One region of the Zestomonas ipomoeae genome, then DNA from elsewhere that is predicted to be linked to it. Evidence: riboswitches for the same ligand, from Rfam matches in the RefSeq annotation. Region 1 holds a riboswitch; each other region holds the start of a gene.
The links. A riboswitch is a leader RNA that binds a small molecule or an ion and turns the genes downstream of it on or off. The one in region 1 is predicted to bind cobalamin.
Positions count from the first base shown of each region.

Region 2: it holds a riboswitch for cobalamin, as region 1 does, so the genes downstream of both, ACWKV7_RS05890 (TonB-dependent receptor) here and ACWKV7_RS11165 (cobaltochelatase subunit CobN) in region 1, are expected to answer to the same signal.
Region 3: it holds a riboswitch for cobalamin, as region 1 does, so the genes downstream of both, btuB (TonB-dependent vitamin B12 receptor) here and ACWKV7_RS11165 (cobaltochelatase subunit CobN) in region 1, are expected to answer to the same signal.

Region 1 covers NZ_JBSKHQ010000008.1:67,295-74,864, forward strand. The annotation lists gene ACWKV7_RS11140 (TetR/AcrR family transcriptional regulator) at 1-303, shown strand, start outside; gene ACWKV7_RS11145 (DUF934 domain-containing protein) at 429-929, opposite strand; gene ACWKV7_RS11150 (nitrite/sulfite reductase) at 913-2,571, opposite strand; gene ACWKV7_RS11155 (DUF2970 domain-containing protein) at 2,978-3,208, opposite strand; gene ACWKV7_RS11160 (MATE family efflux transporter) at 3,251-4,576, opposite strand; cobalamin riboswitch at 4,777-4,910, shown strand; gene ACWKV7_RS11165 (cobaltochelatase subunit CobN) at 5,007-7,570, shown strand, end outside.
Region 2 covers NZ_JBSKHQ010000003.1:46,235-53,804, forward strand. The annotation lists gene ACWKV7_RS05880 (carboxyl transferase domain-containing protein) at 1-414, shown strand, start outside; gene dxs (1-deoxy-D-xylulose-5-phosphate synthase) at 561-2,471, shown strand; cobalamin riboswitch at 2,615-2,821, shown strand; gene ACWKV7_RS05890 (TonB-dependent receptor) at 2,935-4,866, shown strand; gene ACWKV7_RS05895 (cobalamin-binding protein) at 5,262-6,056, opposite strand; gene ACWKV7_RS05900 (MFS transporter) at 6,056-6,475, opposite strand; gene ribA (GTP cyclohydrolase II) at 6,472-7,089, opposite strand; gene ACWKV7_RS05910 (retropepsin-like aspartic protease family protein) at 7,195-7,570, opposite strand, start outside.
Region 3 covers NZ_JBSKHQ010000001.1:773,050-780,619, reverse strand. The annotation lists gene ACWKV7_RS03525 (NAD-dependent deacylase) at 435-1,202, shown strand; gene ACWKV7_RS03520 (C40 family peptidase) at 1,271-1,867, shown strand; gene ACWKV7_RS03515 (C40 family peptidase) at 1,947-2,474, shown strand; gene ACWKV7_RS03510 (class I SAM-dependent methyltransferase) at 2,523-3,185, shown strand; gene ACWKV7_RS03505 (hypothetical protein) at 3,242-3,562, shown strand; cobalamin riboswitch at 3,640-3,842, shown strand; gene btuB (TonB-dependent vitamin B12 receptor) at 3,958-5,832, shown strand; gene ACWKV7_RS03495 (hypothetical protein) at 5,856-6,434, shown strand; gene cobO (cob(I)yrinic acid a,c-diamide adenosyltransferase) at 6,431-7,042, shown strand; gene ACWKV7_RS03485 (cobyrinic acid a,c-diamide synthase CobB) at 7,042-7,570, shown strand, end outside.

The sequences.
Region 1 (7,570 bases):
GTGGCCCACCCGGATTGGGCACGCTTCATCCTGCACAGCCGCGGCCGGGTCGAGGCCAGCGAGCTGGGTGAGCAATTGCGCACTGCCAACCGCGAGCACTTCCGCCGACTGCTCGAGGTGCTGCGGGAATATCGCGAGGCAGGTGTGTTCAAGGCGATGCCCAACGATTGCTTCGCGTCTATCGTGATCGGACCGACCCAGGAGTTTGCCCGCAACTGGCTCGCGGGACGCACCCAGACCCATCTGGCCGACTGCCGGGACCTGTTGGCGCAGGTGGCGTGGGACAGCGTGCGGGCGCAGTGAGCTTCGCGCCGTTGAACCACCATGGGGCAGGGCGGCGGCCCAGCAGCTAGCACTGTCGCTGGCAGCGGGAATGCCAATATAAGAAAGCCCCGCGGTGCAGGGCTTTCGCTTCCAGGTCTACTGGCTCAGGCCGGGCGGCGGCGGAACAGCGGCAGCGGCTGGTCGGTGGCGGCCTGGTAGGTCTCGGAGAAGTCCTTCAGGCTTTCCAGCGCCTCATAGGGGTCGCGGTCGGCGCGAATGGCGTAGGCGTCGAAGCCACAGCGCTGCATGAAGAACAGCTGGTCGCGCAGTACGTCGCCGATGGCGCGCACTTCACCCTTGTAGCCGTAGCGCTCGCGCAGCAGGCGCGCACTGGAGAAGTGGCGGCCGTCGGTGAATACCGGGAAGTTCAGCGCGATGACCTGGAAGTACTGGAGGTCGTCGGCGATCTCTTCGACTTCCTCGTCGCTGTCCAGCCACACACCGAGGCCGCCATCGCGGGCTTTCAGCGCGTGGGCGTGGTCGCGCCACAAGGCCAGCGGCACGATCAGGTCGTCGCTGTTGGAGAGGCCATCGAGGGTTTCGTCCTTGGGTAGCAGGTGCCAGGTTTCGTCGACCACCTGGCCGTTCTTAATGATTCGCTGCATAGACGCGCTCCTTGAAGGGGGCGATGCCGATGCGGCGGAAGGTGTCGATAAACTGTTCATCTTCTGCGCGTTTCTCCACGTAAACGGCGATGACCTTTTCGATCACGTCGGGCATTGCATCCTGGGCGAAGGCTGGGCCGAGAATCTGGCCGATGCTGGCATCGCGACCGGCGCTGCCGCCGATGGATACCTGGTAGAACTCCTCGCCACGCTTGTCCACGCCAAGAATGCCGATGTGGCCGACGTGATGGTGGCCGCAGGCGTTCATGCAGCCGGAAATGTTCAGGTCCACTTCGCCGATATCGAACAGGTAGTCGAGATCATCGAAGCGGCGCTGGATGGCCTCCGCGATCGGAATCGACTTGGCATTGGCCAGGGAACAGAAATCGCCGCCGGGGCAGCAGATGATGTCGGTCAGCAGGCCGACGTTCGGCGTGGCGAAACCCAGTTCGCGCAGTTCCCCCCAGAGCGCGAACAGCTGTGCCTGCTCGACGTCGGCGAGAATGATGTTCTGCTCGTGGGAATTGCGCACTTCGCCGAAGCTGTAGCGGTCGGCGAGGTCGGCGATGGCATCGAGCTGCTTGTCGGTGACATCTCCCGGCGCGGTGCCGGTGGGTTTGAGCGACAGGGTGACCGCCGCATAGCCGGGCTTCTTGTGGGCGACCACGTTGCGCGCGCGCCAGCGGGCGAAGCCAGGGTGCTCGGCGTCCAGCTGGGCCAGGGCGCCGTCCTGGTCCTCCAGCGCCTTGTAGGCCGGGTCGACGAAGAAGCGAGCGACGCGCTGGACTTCCGCTTCGGTCAAGGTGGTCGGGCCATCCTTCAGGTGTGCCCATTCGGCGTTGACGCGCTCGGCGAAGACTTCCGGCGTCAGTGCCTTGACCAGGATCTTGATGCGCGCCTTGAACTTGTTGTCGCGGCGGCCATAGCGGTTGTACACGCGCAGGATGGCATCGAGGTAGCTCAGCAGGTGCTGCCAGGGCAGGAACTCGTTGATGAAGCTGCCGACGATCGGGGTACGGCCCAGGCCGCCGCCGACGGAAACGCGGAAGCCCAGTTCGTCGCGCTCGTTGCGTACTGCTTCGAGGCCGATGTCATGCACTTCGATGGCTGCGCGGTCGCTGACGGCGCCGTTGACGGCGATCTTGAACTTGCGCGGCAGGTGGGCGAACTCGGGATGGAAGGTCGACCACTGGCGGATGATCTCGCACCAGGGGCGCGGATCGACCAACTCGTCGCGGGCGACGCCGGCGAACTGGTCGGTGGTGGTGTTGCGAATGCAGTTGCCGCTGGTCTGGATCGCATGCATCTGCACGGTCGCCAGCTCGGCGAGGATGTCCGGCACGTCTTCCAGCTCCGGCCAGTTGAACTGCACGTTCTGGCGGGTACTGATATGGGCGTAGCCCTTGTCGTAGTCGCGGGCGATCTGCGCCAGCTTGCGCAGTTGGGTAGAAGCGAGCAGGCCGTAGGGCACGGCAATGCGCAGCATGGGTGCGTAACGCTGGATATACAGGCCGTTCTGCAGGCGCAGCGGGCGGAATTCTTCGCCCGTCAACTCGCCGGCCAGATAACGGCGGGTCTGATCGCGGAACTGCTTGACGCGGTCCTCGACGATCCGTTGATCGTACTCGTCGTATACGTACATAAATGTCCTGTCGTCAGGCTGCTTACAGCTTTATCTGCGCGCACGGCCGCGCACCCCTACGGAGTCGGGGGAAGATACCAGCTCATGGTTATGCGCAAAAGTGATGTTTGAGTATATGGTAAGAACGTTAAAGCCTAAGCAAACGGCAATGCATAACTCCCGGCTTGAGGGAGCGGCGGGCTTGGTCTTAACTGCTCAAGGACGTGCAACTCATAACCACAACAACAGGGGAAGCCATGAACGATCAGATCGAGCCGGACAACCGAGACAGCGTGGTCGATGCCTTTGCCATTCTGGCGTTGATCGTGTTGGTGGTGTCGACCGCGGTATTCTGGGTCAGCCAGCAGTAGCCACTATTCACGCCGAACGCCGGAGCGGTTACCCACCGCCTCCGGCGTTCCTGCGTCTACAGCCCGGATAAATGCAGGACCAGCTTGACCACGCCGAAGATCGTCAGCACGAACAGCCCGGTGAACAGTACACCGAGAATGACGAAATGGCTGGGTTTGCCGCGAGAGAAGTCCCGCGCGCGGTTCTTTCCGCTCTGCACGCCAAGGGCGGCGGCCAGCACGCTTTGCAGCATTTCCCCGAAGCTCAGTGGTTGGTCCTGATGGTCATTGTCGCGTTCTTCACTCATGGGTGCCTCCTGTAAGCCACCCTGAGCCTAGCTGCTCTTGGGCTAAAGCTCGATGTGAATCCAGCCGCGCTTCTGCCACATGAAGGCGAAAATAGCCGATGCCAGCCCACGCTGCAGGATCTGCAGGCTCCAGATCGCCAGCAAGCCATAGCCCAGCACCGGGCCGATCAGGTACGCCAGCGGCAAGAAGAACAGCCACTGATTGCCCAGGCTTACCGCCATCACCGTGCGGTTGGCCCCGGCACCGAGCAAGGCCTGGGTGAGCACCAGGGCGGTGGCGTCGATGACCATGCCCAGGCCGGTCAGGCGCAGGGGCCAGGTACCTAGTTCGAGCAGGTGCGGATCGCTGACGAACAGCCGCAGGATCAGGTCGGGAAACAGCCAGAACGGCGTGCCCAGCAGCGCCAGGCCCAGCGCTGCCACCTTGACCACGTCCCAACCCCAGCGATGCGCGGCGGCGAAGTCCCTCTCGCCCATGCTCTGGCTGACGAGGGTGGTGGCGGCCATGCCCAGGCCGATGCCGGGCAGGATCAGGAACAGCGCCAGGTTGATCAGCACATGGGCCACCGCCAGTTCGGCGGTACCGATCTGGCCGATGATCCAGAACAGCGTGGTGATGCCGGTGGCGAAGAAGAACTGCTGCAACGAGTTGGGCAGCGACAGGCGGAGCAGCACGCGCAGGTCGATTTCCTTCGGGCGACGACTGAGAAAACCCTGGTCGCGGGCGCTGCGCCAGGTCTGCATGGCGTAAATCAGCGAGCCCAGGTACAGCGCGATGCTGGTGCCCAGTCCGGAACCTGGCGCACCCATCGCCGGCAGGCCGAACAGACCGTGGATCAGGCTGTAGCTGATGCCGACGTTGGCCAGGTGCATGACCACCAGGGTGCGCATGTATACCCCGGAACGGTGGCTGCCGTTCCAGTAACCGCGAAAGGAGAAATTCAGCCCGACGGCGAAGATCGCCAGGGTGCGCCACTCGAAGTAATCGATGCCGATGCGAAGTACTTCTGGATCGTCGGACAGCACTCCAATGATGGCGGCGGCCTGCCACCAGCAGAACAGCGTCAGTGGCAGGGCCAGGCCGAGGGCGATCAGCAGGCCCGCGTTGAGCGGCGCTGCCAGTTCCGCGACGCGGCCTTCGCCGCGCCGGCGTGCCACCAGGGCTTGCACCCCGGCGCCGAGGCCCATCACCAGGGCGATGGCCATGAAGTTGGCATAGCTGCCGATGCCGACGCCGGCAAGGGATTTTTCCCCCAGGTGGCCAACCATGGCTGCGTCGATCAGGTTCAGCAGGCTTTGGCTTAGCATGCCGCCGATGATCGGCAGGCCGAGGGTGAGGATGTGCTTGAGTCGCTGTCGTTCGAACATCAAAACGGACCGGCAGTGAAGGAGTGGCGATCAGGTCGCACCGGGCTATTGGGCTCGACGAAAATGCCGGCGCCCGCTGCCGCCGGTACAGCGGGCCGGCCATCTTACCAGCCGGCAGGCGCTTCGTGCGGCTGCCATTCAAGGCTCGCTTGAACTTGGCATGGACGGCGCGTAAGGTGGCGCCCGGTCCAGCCCTGGCGGCTGGCGAATGGAGAGCGCGGTGCCCGGATCAAGGTCCGGGGTAAATGGGAATCCAGTCCAAGCTGGAGCTGCCCCCGCAACGGTGAGTCGATTGTCGACCAAGCCCGACACCAGCCCGCTCTCCCAAGGACAGTCGCGGTGGGCGGCTTGCCCGGCATTCCGTTGCCAGCCGCGTCCTGCGGCTGGCCTGCCGTGCTGTCTGCCACTCGCCCCATTAACTGGAGAGGGCATGACAGCTCGTATCGCGCGCGTCACGCTGTTGGTACTGCTGGCGCTGGCGCCGTCCCTGACCCGGGCGGCGCAGATCAACGCCATCGTTTCGCAATACAGTGCCGCGGAATTCGCTGCGGCCGCCGCGCTGTTTCAGCGGCAGCATCCGCAGCAGCGCATCAGTGCGCGCACATCGGAACAGCTCAACGAACTGGACGACCGTGCCCTGGCCGAGTGGCTCGGCACTGCCCAGGTGGTGTTCGGCGCGGGTGTCTTCGGTAGCGAGGTGGAGCGCCTGCGACCGCTGCTGGCGGGCGCGCCAACGGCCGACCTGTTCATTCTGCACAGCGACCATGACCTGGTGCGTCTGAGCCGTGGCCATGGACAGCCACTGTTCGCTTCCCGTGAGCAGGCCGAGCGTCTCGGGGCGCAGAAGCCGGATGGCGATCTGGGCGAGTGGTTGCAGCGCCAGCGCACTCGCTATCCGCAGCAGGCCGACTGGCTCGATGCGCGTGGCTACTGGCTGGCGGGCGGGGTGGAGAACATGGCCGCCTTGCTCGGCTGGCTGGCGGCGCGGGCAGATGCCTCGGTGACGGTTGCGCCGCCGCAAGCGCGGGCGAGCCTGCGCTTCTATCAGGATGGGCAGGTCCGCCAGGCCGACCAGTTGCAGTGGCAGGGGGACGCGTTGGTGGCCGTCGTCGACCATGGGCGTGCCGACCGGGCCGGCGACCAAACCCTGAACGACGCACTGTGCCAGGCCTTGCAGGGAGCCGGGCTGGCGTGTGTCAGCCTGTTCGCCGACTGGGGGAAGGGCTCGCTGGAGGCGGTGCGCTGGCTGCAGCAGGCCGAGCATCCGCCCCTGGCGGCGGTCGTCGTGCTGCAGGACTTCGTGATCGGCGGTGGCGAGCACCGCGAGCAGGTGACCAACCTGCTGGGCCAGTTGGACGTGCCTGTGCTCAAGGGCGTGCGCCTGGAAGATCGCAGCGAAGTCGCCTGGCAACTCTCCAGCGACGGACTGCCGCGGGACAAGGTGCACTACCAGATCGCCATGCCGGAGCTGCAGGGCACCAGCCAGGCCATGGTGCTGTCGGCCTGGCGTGATCAGCAGAGCGATCCGGTGACCGGCATACGCTTCGCCATCGGCGAGCCTTTGGCGGCCCAGGTAGCGGCGATGACCGCGCGCATCCAACGCTGGCAGCGCCTGCAGCGCATGGCCAATGCCGACAAACGGGTGGCGCTGATCTACTACAACCATCCGCCGGGTCGCCACAACATCGGCGCCGATAATCTCGATGTGCCGCAGTCGCTGTTCGAAATCCTCCAGCGCCTGCGGGCTGAAGGCTATGACACCGGGCCGTTGCCGGAATCGCCCACCGCGCTGCTCGAGCTGTTGCAGGCGCGCGGGGTGAACCTGCCGGAACAGGGCGACGCCCTGGCCGAAATGAGCCGTAAGGTGCAAACCATGGATGGGGCGGCTTACCGCGCATGGTTCAAGACACTGCCGGCGGCCTTGCAGGCGGAAATGGTCCAGGGCCCGCTCGGCTATTGGAATGCGCAGTTGCGGCGCGCTTTGCACGCCTCGCAGATCGAGGTCGCGGCGGACATCTTGGCCAACGGTTCCAGTGAGTTGCACCACGTGCTGGATGGCGTCGTGCATCCGGCGCGGGCACGTGCCCTCGACCTGCTGGCGCAACTGGAGGCGCTCTACCGGCGTGCCCTGGCGCAGCCCGGCGAAGCCGACTGGGCGCAGGCGCAGCAACTGGTGGCCGCCCTGGCGGCCACCGGCATCGAGGGGCTGCGCGGCTGGGGCGAGGGACCGGGCTATGTGATGGTGCACGATGGCAAGCTGGTGCTGCCGGGCATTCGCTTCGGCAACATATTCGTCGGCCCGCAGCCGCCACGTGGCTGGGAGGTGGATGAGGAGCTGCTGCATGCCAATCTGGTATTCCCTCCACCGCACCAGTACCTGGCGTTCTACCACTGGCTGCGCGACGACTTCAAAGCCGATGCGCTGGTCCACCTGGGGCGCCATTCCACCTATGAATTCCTGCCGCGGCGGCGGGTCGGCCTTACCGACGAGGACTACTCCACCCAGGTGCTCGGCGACCTGCCGAGCATCTACCCGTACATCGTCGATGGCGTCGGCGAGGGTATCCAGGCCAAGCGCCGCGGCATGGCGGTGATGATCGACCACCTGACCCCACCACTGGTGGCGACGCCGCTGTACGACGACCTGCTCAAGCTGCGGCAGTTGGTCGAGAGCTTCGAGAGCGGCGCCGGACAGGGCGAAGGGCCGGCGCGGCGCGCGACCATTGCCGAGATCAAGCGGCTGGTGGGCAGCAGCGGCCTGGAACCCGAGCTGCGTGAATCGATGGCCGAGCCGCTGGCCGCCCGGGGCATCGATTTCGAGCAGGTGGACGACGATCTGCTGGTGCACGAAGTCGGCCACTACCTGACCAACATCCAGGAACGCTTCATGCCCATGGGGCTGCACGTGTTCGGCAAGCCCTGGCAACGGGACGCGGTGGACACGCTGTTGCAGTCGATGGGCGACGATCGGCACCGGCAGGCGCTGGTGGATTC
Region 2 (7,570 bases), on a different contig from region 1:
CGCATGTTCGTCGCCTCAGCGAGCCTGTCGGTGCCGTTCTTCTGCGTGGTGCTGCGCAAGGGCTACGGCCTCGGCGCCCAGGCCATGGCCGCCGGCAGCTTCCATGCGCCGCTGTTCACCGTCGCCTGGCCCAGCGGCGAGTTCGGCGCCATGGGCCTGGAAGGCGCGGTGCGCCTGGGCTTCGCCAAGGAACTGGCCAGCCAGCCGGACGAGGCAGCACGCAAGGCGCTGTTCGACAAACTGGTGGCCAAGGCCTACGCCAACGGCAAGGCGCTGAACATGGCCAGCTATCTGGAGATCGATGCGGTGATCGACCCAGCGGAAACCCGCGCCTGGCTGCTGCGCGGGCTGGATGCCACCCCGCGCCCAGCGGCCCGCAGCGGCAAGAAGCGACCGTTCGTCGATACCTGGTGAATGGGCTGGGCCGGTCGCGGCCGGGGCGCACCGCCGCGGCGCCGATCCGGCCCCTGCGGCTACCGGCCTCAGCCGCGTTCGCACGCTTGCAGCAACCTTTTTCGGGTAAACTGCCGCATTCTTTTACGCCTATAACGATTCGCCTGATGCCCAAGACGTTCCTTGAGATCCCCCGCGAGCGACCGCTAACGCCCCTGCTGGACCGTGCAGCGATGCCGGCCGAGCTGCGCCGCCTGGGGGAAGCGGAGTTGGAGACCCTGGCCGACGAACTGCGCCAAGACCTGCTCTACACGGTCGGCCAGACCGGCGGGCACTTCGGCGCCGGCCTCGGCGTGATCGAACTGACCATCGCCCTGCACTACGTCTTCGATACACCCGACGATCGGCTGGTCTGGGACGTCGGCCATCAAGCCTACCCGCACAAGATCCTCACCGGCCGCCGCGAGCGCATGCACAGCCTGCGGCAGAAGGACGGCATCGCCGCCTTCCCGCGGCGCATCGAGAGCGAGTACGACACCTTCGGCGTCGGCCATTCCAGCACCTCCATCAGCGCCGCCCTGGGGATGGCCATTGCCGCGAAGCTCAAGGGCGAGAAGCGCAAGACGGTGGCGGTGATCGGCGACGGCGCCCTTACCGCCGGCATGGCCTTCGAGGCTCTCAACCACGGCTCCGACGTCGGCGCCGACATGCTGGTGGTGCTCAACGACAACGACATGTCGATCTCCAATAACGTCGGCGGACTGTCCAACTACCTGGCCAAGATCCTCTCCAGCCGCACCTACGCCAGCATGCGCGAAGGCAGCAAGAAGGTGCTCTCGCGCCTACCCGGCGCCTGGGAGATCGCCCGCAAGACCGAGGAACACGCCAAGGGCATGCTGGTGCCCGGCACCCTGTTCGAGGAATTGGGCTGGAACTACATCGGTCCCATCGACGGCCACGACCTGCCGACGCTGATCACCACCCTGCGCAACATGCGCGACCTGGAAGGCCCGCAGTTCCTCCATGTGGTGACCAAGAAAGGCAAGGGTTTCGCCCCGGCCGAGGCCGACCCGATCGGCTACCACGCCATCACCAAGCTCGAGCCGCAGGGCGCCGAGCCGAAGAAGGCCGGCGGGCCGAAGTACTCCAATGTGTTCGGCCAGTGGCTGTGCGACATGGCCGAACAGGACCCGCGCCTGACCGGCATCACCCCGGCGATGAAGGAAGGCTCGGATCTGGTGACCTTCAGCGAGCGCTTTCCGGAGCGCTATTTCGACGTCGCCATCGCCGAGCAGCATGCCGTGACCCTGGCTGCCGGCATGGCCTGCGAGGGCGCCAAGCCGGTGGTGGCGATCTACTCGACCTTCCTCCAGCGCGCCTATGACCAACTGGTCCACGATGTCGCCGTGCAGCACCTCGACGTGCTGTTCGCCATCGACCGCGCCGGCCTGGTCGGCGAAGACGGCCCGACCCACGCCGGCAGCTTCGATATCGCCTACCTGCGCTGCATTCCCGGCATGCTGGTGATGACCCCCAGCGACGAGAACGAACTGCGTCGCCTGCTCACCACCGGCTACCACTACGAGGGGCCGGCAGCGGTGCGCTATCCGCGCGGCAGCGGGCCGAACGCGGCCATCGAGCCTGGCCTGGAGCCGCTGGAAATCGGCAAGGGCATCGTGCGGCGCCGCGGTGCGAACGTCGCCTTCCTGGTGTTCGGCGTGCAGTTGGGCGAAGCACTGAGGGTGGCCGACCGCCTGGACGCCAGCGTCGCCGACATGCGCTTCGTCAAACCGCTGGACGAGGCGTTGGTGCTCGAGCTGGCACAGTCCCACGCTCTGCTGGTGACCATCGAGGAAGGCAGCGTCATGGGTGGCGCCGGCAGCGCGGTCAACGAGCTGCTCGCCCGTGAGAACCTGCTCAAACCGGTGCTCAACCTGGGTCTGCCGGACTACTACGTCGAGCACGCCAAGCCGGCGCAGATGCTCGCCGAATGCGGCCTCGACGCCGCCGGTATCGAGACCGCGGTACGCGAACGCCTGGCACTGCTCGAACCCGCGCAGATCAAGGCCCTCCCGTAAGGCGGGGCGAGGCACGATTGTTTGGGCGAATTTATTCGCCTGACGGACTGCATTGGCGAATAAATTCGCCCCTACAGACAGGCTGCACAACGCAAGCCTCGCCGGCTTTCTTGTGTTTTCCCTTGCCGCGCCTTAAGGTGCGCGGCATTCAGATTGGCCGAGGTCGCCGCTGCCGACAGGCGCGGCGTTAAACGGGAAGCAGGTGAAAGGCCTGCGCTGCCCCCGCAACGGTAACCGACCGCGACCCTCACGGGTCGCCGCTTTCTCGATGAGCCACTGGGCAAGGCGCCTGGGAAGGCGGGGAGGTGCGTGTCGGCAGCCCGGAGACCTGCCTCGGCACGATGCGACTGGTGTTGCGGAGGGCTCCACCGTCAAGCGCAGGCTGCCGCCCTGGCGTTTTCCGTGCCCCTGCCCTTGCCCTGCCCTCCTCGAAAGTTTTCCGTCTTGCTTTTGAGGATCGACCATGAAACTGTCCCGCCTTGCCCTCGCCGTCGCCCTGGCCCCCGGCCTGGGCCTGGCTGCCGATGAGCCCTACCAGGCAGCTCCCCTGGTTGTCACCCGCGCCACGCCCCTGCAAGCACCGGCGCCCGCCAGCGTCGCCGTGATCACCCGCGAACAGATCGAGACCAGCGCCGCCAGCAGTCTGGTGGATGTGCTGCGGACCCAGGCGGGGTTGCAGATCCAGGACATCTTCGGCGACGGCAACCGTGTGACCCTGAGCCTCAGAGGCTTTGGAGCGAACGCGGTGAACAACACCCTGATACTGGTGGACGGGCGCCGACTGAACAATCCCTCCCAGGAAGCCGCCGACCTCAATAGCGTACCGCTGGGCAATATCGAGCGCATCGAGATCATTCGCGGCGCCGGCACCGTGCTCTATGGCGACCAGGCAGTAGGCGGGGTGGTGAATATCATCACCCGCCGCCCGAGCGAAAACGAAGCCTATGTGGAAACCAGCCGCGGCAGCCACGACCTGGAAGCCTATCGTGGCCACGCCTTCGCCCAGTTGGGCGGCGGTTTCTCCCTCTACGGCAGCGGCGAAGCCCGCCATTCGGACGGCTATCGCGACAACAACAATGCCAGCTACAGCAACCTGTTCAGCCGCCTGCGCTACGACCACGACAGCGGCTGGCTGCTCTATGAATACCAGACCATCGACGATGAACTGCGCCTTTCCGGCGCGCTCAGCGAAGCCCAGCGCCGGGCGGATCGCAAGGCCACCGTCAAGCCCCGCGACTTCAACGACAGCAAGACAGAGGTCAACCGCTTCGCACTGCAGCAGGCGCTGGGAGAGCACTGGACAGCGAACTTCGACTACAGCTATCGGGACAGCGATTCGGTGGCCTACCTGTCGCAACCCCTCGTCCAGGACACCCGAGTCGAGACGTTCAGCCCGCGCCTGACGGCTCGCTGGGATAGCACCCTGGGCCGTAGCGAGTGGCTTTTCGGCCACGATCACATCACCAGCGACTACGAACGTGTTTCCGGCTTTGGCGCGACGCTCTTTCGGCAAACCCAACGCGACTGGTACACCCAACTGAGCCAGCCGCTCGGCGGCAACGTACTCCTGACCGTCGGCTACCGCACCAGCGAAACGGAAGATCGCAACAAAGGCAAAGGGCTCACGCACACCGACAGGGAGGACAGCAATAGCCTCGGCCTAAGCTGGCAGGCAAACGAGTACGTCCGTATGTTCATCAAGCGCGAGGACGTACTGCGCTTCGCCAATGTCGACGATAACGGTTACACCATTCCCGGAACGAACTTCCTCAAACCACAGACCGGTACCTCCTGGGAGACTGGGATCGAATGGCAAGATGCTATTCAGCATTACCAACTGACGCTCTATCGCCTCGCCCTCAAAAACGAGATCGCTTTCGATAGCGCAGCCCCCGGGCCGGATTTTGCGTTCGGATTCCCAGGCGCCAACGTCAACCTCGACGACACCCGCCGCAACGGCCTGCTGCTCGAAGGCCAGCGTCAGCTCACCGAGCGCCTGAACCTGCGAGGCCAGTACAGCTTCACCGACGCCGAGTATGAGGCCGGCAACTTCAGGGGCAACGATGTACCGGGCGTAGCCAGGCATACCGCCGGGGTGAATCTCAGCTACCTGTTGCTGGAAGGCTTGACCGGCTACGTGGAAGCCAACTACACCGGCCCACGCTATCTCTCCAGCGATGATGCTCATATCGAAGGGCGCGAGGGTGGCTATACCCTGTTCAATGCGGGCCTGACCTACGACTACCAGCAGTTCAATGCCAAGCTGCGGATCAACAACCTGACCGGCAAGCGCTATGACAGCTATGCCGTTTACAGCCAATGGACACCTGGCAACAAAGGGCTGTATCCCGCCCCCGAAGAGGAAGTGCAACTGAGCGTTGGCTATCGCTTCTGACCGGACAAGGGGCTTCTAGCACAGCGGGCAGGCCCGGCGCCGCCTGCTGGCTGGATACCGACCTTCGTCGGTATGACGGGTTTGGGAGAGTTGCCGATAGCCGAGGCTTTTACCGGTCTGGCCGGAACAGGCAAGCAGGCAGCGCCCCTTCTCCCGCCTCCCAGGCGAAGACCGGGTCAAGGAAGCTTGCGCTCGGTTCCCGTGCGGCCTGCTGGCTGGGTGCCGACCTTCGGCGGCGGCACAGCTTGGAACATTGCCGACCAGCGAAACCCTGGCCTGACTAGACCAGGCAGGCAGGCCCGCCCCCCACCCTCACCAGCCCGCCTCCCTGACGGGGCGGAGTCCTGGGGATTTAAACGGGTGCGACGTCAGCGCTGTCCAGATAAGGCCGTGCCCTACCTGGCCCGCACCAACAGGTCGCACAGCTTCTCCGTCGCTTCGAGCATCTGCAGGCTCGGCCGCTCCAGGCCCTTGTCCGGTATCGCCCAGACCTGGCCACGGCGCACTGCCGTCAGTTGCGGCCAGTCCTGCCAACCCGCCAGCAGGCGCGGTTCGCTGACCAGGATGACCTCGGGATCGCGGGCCAGCACGGCCTCGATGCCGATTTGCGGCGCCGGCAGGGTCAGCTCGGCAAAGACGTTCTGCGCCCCGCAGACCCGCAGCGCGTCGGCAATGATCTGCTGGCCGCCGATGGTGTACAGCGGCGTATCCCAGATCTGATAGAACACCTGCAGCGGCTTCTCCCGTCGGTAGCGCTCACGCAGGTCGGCCAGGCGCGTGCGGAAGCGCTCGGCCCGCTGCGCCCCCCGTTCCGCGCGGCCGATGCGGGCAGCGATTTCGACGATCTGCGTGGCCAGGTCGTCCAGCTTGCGCGGCGCGCCTTCGTAGAGGGGAATGCCCAGCCGGCGGAGCTGTTCGCGCTGGGCAGCACCGATGCTGTCGGGCCACAGCAGCACCAGGTCGGGTTGCAGGGCGAGAAGGCTTTCCATCTCCAGCTGGCCGTGGCGACCGACCGAGGGCAGGTCTGCCAGTTGCGGCGGACGTTCGCCGCCCCCCAGCACGCCGACCAGCAGGTCGCCGGCATCCAGTTCGAGCATGATTTCGCTGAGGGAAGGCGCCAGGCTGATTACCCGCTGCGCCGCCGACGCCGGCAGGGCCAGCAACAGCAGGGCTAGCAGCAGCGCGCGCATCAGCCGAGCTGGCGGGGAATGCGATAGAGGTACAGCAGCACCAGGCTGGCCAGCGCCAGCAGGATCTGCGGGATCGCCTCGAGACCGGCGAATACCGCGACGGCGGCAATCCAGGCCGGCAGCGCAGCGCCGAGAAACGCCACCCGACGGGTGCGCGCCAAGGCCAACCAGGCGTCGTGCTCTTCAGCCGTGTTCAGCGCCTTCTCGGTGGCGATCAAGGCGCGCTTGTAGGCATGGAACAGCGGCAAGCTGAGGAACAGCGAGGCCAGGGCAGCGATGAACAGTGGCATGGCCAGCATCGTCAGGGAGGGTCCCGCGCGCCCGAAAACCAGGCTGACGACGAACAGCGGGGCCAGCGTCAGCAGCAGGTAGCGCCACCATTCCAGCTCCAGCCGCCGCCGGACTTCGCTGCGCTTCACGGCTGCTCCACTTCACCCTGGTGCAGGCTGCCGAGCAGGTGGCCGAGCTTGCCGGCCTTGGTCGCCAGGTATTTGCGGTTGTGCGGGTTGAGACCGAACTGCAGGGGCATGCGCTCGGCCACGCGTACCCCGAACCCTTCCAGGGCGTTGACCTTGCGCGGGTTGTTGGTCATCAGCTTGAGACTGGTGATGCCCAGGTGTTCGAGCATCGGTACGCAGATGGCATAGTCGCGCTGATCGGCACCGAAGCCCAGCCGCTCATTGGCTTCGACGGTATCGGCACCGCCATCCTGCAGTTCGTAGGCGCGGATCTTGTTCATCAGGCCGATGCCACGGCCTTCCTGGCGCAGGTAGAGCAGCACGCCGCGGCCGGCCTCGGCGATGGCGCGCAACGCCGCTTCGAGCTGGAAGCCGCAGTCGCAACGCAGGCTGAACAGGGCATCGCCGGTCAGGCATTCGGAATGCAACCGACCCAACACGGGCTCGCCGTCGTTCACCTGACCGAGGGTCAGGGCCACATGCTCCTTGCCGGTCTCTTCATCGAGGAAGCCGTGCATGGTGAACACTGCGAACGGGGTGGGCAGCTGGGAGGCGGCGACGAAGACGACGGACACCGGATGACTCCTAAAAAATCGGCAGGGCGGCATTGTAGCAGCCGCGTCGGCGGGCCGGTCAGCCTGAATTGCCGATGATAAGCATCGAAAACCGAGCCCCCAGTGTCAGAGCTTGGACTCGAGCATCAGCACGCCCTGCTCCTCCCGCCAGCGCACACGGTTGAGAAAGCTCATGCCCAGCAGCACTTCGGCGGGCGAGTCCCCCTGGATCACCACGCCTTCCACGCCAAGCACTTCCAGTGCGCCGACCTTCACGTTGTTGAGGTTGACGCGCCAGGCACTGGCGGTGCCGCTGGCGGTGCTAACCATCATCGGCGTGCCGCTGACCCGGTAGTCGATGCCCAGGCGCCGGGCCTGGGCCTCGTTCATCGCCACCGACGAGGCGCCGGTGTCCACCAGAAACTGCACCGGTTGGCCCTGGATCGACCCGGCGATCCAGTAATGGCCACCCGCACCCTGGGCAATGCTCAGTTGCTGCTTG
Region 3 (7,570 bases), on a different contig from region 1:
TCGCGCCGATTGAGCGTGCCGACAGACTGCACGGGTTACCGATTTCCTTCTTCGCCCACACAGGCTCGTCACACCGGCGAAGGCCGGGGCAGGGGCTCGGTGTCCTTTGCTGCGGTTTTGGGGCTTCGGTGCGCGGATGTCTCGGCGCTGCCTATTCTGGATACCGGCCTTCGCCGGTATGACGGGCTGGGGGCACGTAGCAGCGGCAGATTTCGTGCCGCTTGGGCGCGCCGACAGACTGTTCGGGAATCCGATTTCCTTCTTCGCCCACACAGGCCCGTCACCCCGGCGAAGGCCGGGGTCCAGGGAGCTATGCCGTCGCTTCGGTTTCACTCACTCCCGGAACGCTCTTCGCATGCGCGAACTAATGTCGCTTCGAGCAGAATGGCTCGTCGAGTGTCTGATAGAACCAAAGAGATCGAGGGGAAGTGCATATGGATGAATCGATCGAGAGCGTGGGCCGGGCGCTCGCTCAGGCCGAACGCATTCTTTTCGTGACCGGCGCGGGTCTGTCCGCCGACTCGGGGCTGCCCACCTATCGCGGCCTGGGCGGCCTGTACAACGGCAAGACCGCCGAGGGGCTGCCGATCGAGGCGGCGCTGTCCGGCAGCATGCTGCAGCGCGATCCGGCGCTGTGCTGGAAATACCTCGCCGAGCTGGGCACGGCCTGTCTGGGAGCGAAGCCCAACGCCGGACATGCGGCCATCGCCGAGCTGCAACGGCGCAAACCGGGTTGCTGGGTATTGACGCAGAACATCGACGGCTACCACCGCGCCGCCGGCAGCCCGCCGGAGCGGCTGATCGAGATCCATGGCGAACTGGCGCCGCTGTTCTGTCAATCCTGCGGGCAGGAGAGCTCGGAGCTGGAGGCGCATCTGCAGCGCGAGCTGCCGCCGCGCTGCGAGCGCTGTGCCGGCGTGCTGCGTCCGCCCGTGGTGCTGTTCGAGGAAATGCTGCCGGAGCGCGCCATTGCACAACTGTACGAACAGGTGCGCCAGGGCTTCGACATGGTGCTGGCAGTGGGTACCACGGCGAGCTTCCCCTATATCGTCGAACCCGTGCTGCGCGCGCGTCAGTCTGGTGGCTTCACGGTGGAGGTGAACCCAGGCAAGACCGATCTCAGCCTAATGGTGGACGTGCACCTGCAAGGGCGGGCGTTAGATGTGTTGCCGGCACTGCTGGGTCACATTTCCGGTGATTGAATTTGCACATTGGCGAGGCTGCGGGCATAGTCGCGCCTTTCAAACTCATTTCAGACACGGTCGTGCCCATGCTCAAGCGCTTCGCACCCCTCGTGCCCCTCGCACTGGCCTTGCTGCTCGGCGCCTGCGCCACCCAGCCGACCCCGCGGCTGACCATGCAGCAGCCCCAGGATCGAATCGTCAAACCGGACATCGAAGAGCCGAGCGAAGCCGACATGGCCGCGCTGCTGGACGATGAACCCTACAAATTGCCCAGCCTGTCCGCCGATATCCTCGACCGGGGGCTGGAACTGGTCGGCACGCCGTATCGCTTCGGCGGGCGCACGGTGAAGAGCGGCTTCGACTGCAGCGGCTTCGTCGGCTACCTGTTCGAAGAAGAGGCCGGAATCCAACTGCCGCGCTCCACCGGCGAGCTGATCAAGCTGGATGCGCCGAAGATCGCCCGCGACAAGCTGCAGCCCGGCGACATCCTGTTCTTCAACGACCGTGGTCGTGGTCGCGTCAGCCATGCCGGCATCTACCTGGGCGACGACCAGTTCATCCATTCCTCCAGCCGCCGCAGCGGTGGTGTGCGGGTGGACAGCCTCGACGATCGCTACTGGCGGACCAGCTACATGGAGGCCAAGCGCGTGTTGGCCCAGGCGTCGACCCCGCGCAATCCCTGAGCGATGCCGCGCACGGGCTTGCACCCGCGCGGCGCAGCCGGCAGAGTAGGGCGCAACCAGTCCTCAGGACCGTTTGCCCATGCCTGCCAAGGCCCGCGTCACCCTTCTCGTCTTCATCCTGCTGCTCGGCGCCTGTAGCGGCCGGGCGCCTGCTCCCCCTTCGGTCCAGTACCATCCCCCTGCCGGCGATGTCGCCGAAGGGCGCGCCGACGACGTGCTGTTCCGCGCCCTCGGCCTGGTCGGCACGCCCTATCGCTACGGTGGCAATACGCCGGACTCCGGTTTCGATTGCAGCGGCCTGATCGGCTACGTCTACCGCGATGCCGCCGGCATCAGTCTGCCGCGTTCGACCCGCGAGCTGATCGCCATGGGCGTGCCCAGCGTCGGTCGCGAATCGCTGCGCTCCGGCGACCTGCTGTTCTTTGCCACCGGTGGCGGCGGTCGGGTCAGCCATGCCGGCATCTATGTCGGCGAGGGGCGCTTCGTGCACGCGCCGTCCAGCGGCGGCACCGTACGTCTGGACAGCCTCGCCGATCGCTACTGGCAGAACAGCTACCTGAAGGCCAAACGCGTGCTGGGCAGTGCGCCGCTGGCCCACAACCCCTAACGTTGCCCGAGACACCGGGTCGAAACCGCAAAGCGCAGGGAGCCACTCATGACCAACCGTACCCTCAACCTCGACGACAACCTCTATCGCTACCTGCTCGCCGTTTCCCTGCGGGAGACGCCCTTGCAGCGGCGCCTGCGCGAGGAAACCGCCAAGCTGCCGGTGGCACGCTGGCAGATCGCCCCCGAGCAGGGGCAGTTCATGGCTCTGCTGGTCAGGCTGAGCGGCGCCCGCCGGCTGCTGGAAATCGGCACCTTCACCGGCTACAGCGCCCTGTGCATGGCCGAGGCGCTGCCGCAGGACGGCCAGATGATCTGCTGCGACATTTCCGCCGAATATGGTGAGATTGCCCGGCGCTATTGGCACGAGGCGGGACTGCAAGCGCGTGTCGAACTGCGGTTGGCGCCAGCGCTGGAAACCCTCGACGGGCTGCTCGAGGAAGGGCAGGGCGGGTGCTTCGACCTGGCCTTCATCGATGCCGACAAGACCGGCTATGCATCCTATTACGAACGTTGCCTGGAGCTACTGCGCCCCGGCGGCCTGATTCTCTTCGACAACACCCTGTGGGACGGCCGGGTGCTCGAAACCGAGCCCGCGGACCCTGATACCCGCGCCATCCAGGCGCTGAACCTCAAGCTCAAGGACGATCCCCGTGTCGACCTGTCGCTGCTGCCGATCGGCGACGGCCTGACCCTTTGCCGTAAACGCTGATCGCCAACCGCGACGCGCAGCCCATGCGCGTCGCGGCATCTTCCAAGCCAGCCGCCATGCCCGAACCGATTCGCCTGCCGCCGCAACCCGACGCCTGTGAGCTTTGCGGGCGCAATGCCCCGCTGACGCGCCACCACTTGATCCCCAAGGCCCTGCACGACAAGCCCTATGTGCGCAAACGCTATGCCAGGAGCGAACGCATCACCGCCACCCTCTGGGTCTGCCGTGCCTGTCACAACCACCTGCACAAGACCTTCAGCGAGAAGGAGCTGGCGCTGACCTACAACACTCGCGAGGCCATTCTTGGCGACCCGCGCATACGCCAGTTCGTCGATTGGCTGTCAGGCAAGCCGGCTGGTTTCATGCCTCGTCATTGATCCGCTGCAGGCCTCGTAGCGTCCGGTGTCCGTCAGCAACGGGGCTTGCCGTTGACTGGCCGAGGTTCTGCCTCTAACCTGCGCGCCTTGCTACAGGTGCCCCTCAGCCATGGCTGGAGGGGTGAAACAGGGAAGCCGGTCCGATTCCGGCGCTGCCCCCGCAACGGTAGGCGAGTCAACAACCGCATCCACAGCCACTGTGCTCACGCATGGGAAGGCGCGGTTGGAACCTTCGGGTTCACTCGCGAGCCCGGAGACCGGCCTGTCGCAGTCCATGGCATCGCGGAGGGCTTTGCTTGGCGTACGGACTGTCTTGTCCCGTGGCTCGTACGCCCTTTTTCTCCGCTTGCCTGTCCCAGCCAATGTCGCGCGGGTGGCACGACGGAGAACCCATTTTGATTCGCAAGCCTTATGCGGGATCGGCAGCCTGTGTGCTGCTCGGCATTTCCCTGTTTCCCCTGGCCCATGCCGGCCAGTCCATCGACCTCGACGACCAGGTGGTGACCGCCACCCGCACCGCGCAGACGGCCGAACAGAGCCTCGCTGCGGTCAGCGTGATCGATCGCGAGGCCATCGAGCGCAGCCAGGCGCAGTCGCTGCCGGAGCTGCTCAAGCGGGTGCCCGGTGTCTCCCTCGCCAGCAACGGCGGGCCGGGCAAGGCCACCTCGCTGTTCATGCGCGGGACCAACTCCAACCATGTGCTGGTGCTGATCGATGGCATCAAGATCGGCTCAGTGACTTCCGGCGGCGCCGCCCTGCAGGACCTGCCGGTGGAGCTGATCGAGCGCATCGAAGTGGTGCGCGGCCCGCGTTCCAGCCTGTACGGCTCCGAGGCCATCGGCGGGGTGATCCAGATCTTCACCCGCAAGGGCGAAGGCCGTGGCCACCGGCCGTATTTCTCCGCCGGCTACGGTACCCACGATAGCTACAGCGGTAGTGCCGGGATCGCCGGTGGCGGCAGCGAGGGTTGGTATAACCTGGGCCTTAGCGGCCTGGATACCGACGGCATCAACGCCAAGGAGCCGGGCGCCAGCGGCTATGAGAGCGACGCCGATGGCTACCGCAACCTGGCCCTGGCGCTGAACGGCGGCTATCGCTTCGACAATGGCCTCGAGCTCAGCGGTAACCTGCTGCAAGCCAAGTCGCACAACGACTACGACCAGGTGAATCGCAAGCGCACCGCCGGCTTCGGTGCCAACGCCGACGGCGTGCAGAAGGTCATCGGCGGCAGTGCGCGCTTCGCTCCGCTGGAGCCCTTGCTGGTGACCCTGCAGGCCGGTCGCAGCGAGGACAAGTCCGACAGCAATCTGGACGGCCACTTCGACTCGCGCTTCGACAGCCGGCGCGACACCTTCAGCTGGCAGAACGACCTGCGCCTGGCCGAGGATCACAGCCTGGTCCTCGGCCTGGATTACCAGCGCGACGAGGTCAATGGCACCACCGCCTACGCCGAGGACTCGCGGGACAACAAGGGGGCCTTCGTCCAGTACCTGGGCGGACACGGTCGCCATGACTGGCAACTGTCCCTGCGCCGCGACGACAACGACCAGTTCGGCACCCACGACACCGGCAACCTGGCCTGGGGTTACGCGCTGAGCGATGAGTTGCGTGTGACGGCCAGCTACGGCACGGCATTCAAGGCGCCGACCTTCAACCAACTGTACTTCCCCGGCTTCGGCAACCCGGATTTGCAGGCCGAGGAGTCCGAGAGCATCGAACTCGGCCTGTCCGGGCGGCACGGCTGGGGCCATTGGGCGGTGAACGCCTATCGCACGGAGATCGATAACCTGATCGCCACGGTGCGCGGCGGCAACGGCCAGTTCCGCGCCGAGGGCGTGGACCAGGCGCGCATCCGTGGCCTGGAATTGCTGGTCGGCAGCGAGCTGCTCGGCTGGCAGTGGAGCGCCAACTACACCTTGATGGACGCGGAGAACCGCTCGCAACGTTCGAGCGGAGGGACCGCCTACTACGGCAAGGACCTCAACCGCCGTCCCAGCCAGCTGTTCAACCTGGATGTCGACCGCGCCATCGGCGACTTCAGCGTCGGCGCCAGCCTGCATGCGCAGAACTCGGCCTACGACGACCTGGAAAACCAGAACCAATTGTCCGGCTTCGCCACCCTCGACCTGCGCGGCGAATACCGGCTGAACCCGGAGTGGCGGCTGCAGACCCGCGTGGCCAACCTGCTGGATGCCGACTACCAGACCGTCGACGGCTTCAATCAGCCGGGCCAGGCGGTCTACTTCACCGTGCGCTACCAGGCGCTCTGACCTAACCCGAGAGGAGAACACCGATGCTCATCACGCTATCCCCCCGTGCCCAGCTGGCGATTGGCCTCGCCCTGGCGCTGTTGATGGCCATGACCCGCGGCCAGCACTTCGCCACGGTCAACCTGCCCAGTGCGTCCTGGGCGGTGTTCTTCCTCGCCGGCGCGTTCCTGCGTCCGCGCTGGGTGTTCCCGGCGTTGTTCATCGAGGCCTCGCTGCTCGACTTCGCCGCCATCCATTGGGCCGGAGTCAGCGACTGGTGCCTGTCGCCGGCCTACTGGGCGCTGCTGCCGGCCTACGGCACGCTGTGGTTCGGCGGACGGCTGTATGCCGGCTGGCACCGCGACCATGCGAGCAGCCTGGCCGTGCTGGCACTGACCGTGCTGGTCAGTGCCTTCGTCTGCTACCTGTTTTCCGGCGGCGGTTTCTACTTCTTCTCCGGGCGCTATCCGGAGCCGGTGTTCGCCGAATTCATCCAGCGCATCGGCCAGTATTACCCGCGCTATCTGGGCAGCCTGGCGCTCTATGTGGGCGTAGCCGCAGTGCTCTACGGCGGCGTCGCCGCGTGGTTCAAGCAGCATGCGGCGGTCGAGGTGAAACGATGAGCGAGTACTCCGAGCGCGACGAGCGCCACCGCGCACGCATGCAGCGCAAGAAGGCAGTGATCGACGCCAAGATCGCCGAGGCCAGCGACGAATATGGCCTGCTGCTGGTGCACACCGGCATCGGCAAGGGCAAGAGCAGCTCGGCGTTCGGCATGGTCGCGCGGGCCCTGGGTCATGGCATCAAGGTCGGCGTCGTGCAGTTCATCAAGGGGGCGGCGAGCACTGGCGAGGAGCGCTTCTTCCGGCGCTTCCCCGAGGAAGTGCGTTACCACGTGATGGGCGAGGGGTACACCTGGGAAACCCAGGACCGCCAGCGCGACATCGAGAAGGCCAGGCAGGCCTGGACGGTGGCGGTCGAGTTGCTCAGCGACCCGGAGATCGGCCTGGTGATACTGGACGAGCTGAACATCGCTCTCAAGTACGGCTACCTGGAGCTGGACAGCGTGCTCGACGACATCGCCGCGCGGCCGCTGCTGCAGCACGTGGTGGTGACCGGGCGCGGTGCACCGCCGGGGCTGATCGAAGCGGCCGACACGGTGACCGACATGAGCCTGGTCAAGCACGCCTTCAAGGCCGGAGTGAAGGCGCAGAAGGGCGTGGAGTTCTGATGGCTGGCGAGCGTCGCTGCCCGGCACTGCTGGTTGCCGCACCGGCCTCCGGCCAGGGCAAGACCACCGTCACCGCCGCCCTGGCGCGCCTGCACGCTCGTCAGGGCCGGCGCGTGCGGGTGTTCAAGTGCGGCCCGGACTTCCTCGACCCGATGATTCTTGCCCGTGCCAGCGGCGCACCGGTCTACCAGCTCGACCTGTGGATGGTCGGCGAGTCGGAGAGCCGCCGGCTGCTCTGGGAGGCGGCCGGCGAGGCGGATCTGATCCTCATCGAAGGGGTGATGGGGCTGTTCGATGGCACACCCTCGGCCGCCGACCTGGCGCGCCGTTTCGGCGTGCCGGTGCTGGCGGTGATCGATGGCGCGGCCATGGCCCAGACCTTCGGTGCCCTGGCCCACGGTCTGGCCAGCTTCCAGCCCGACCTGCCGTTCGCCGGCGTACTGGCCAACCGGGTCGGCAGCGCCCGCCACGGTGAGATCCTACGCGACAGCCTGCCCGATTCGATTCGTTGGTACGGCGCTGTGCCGC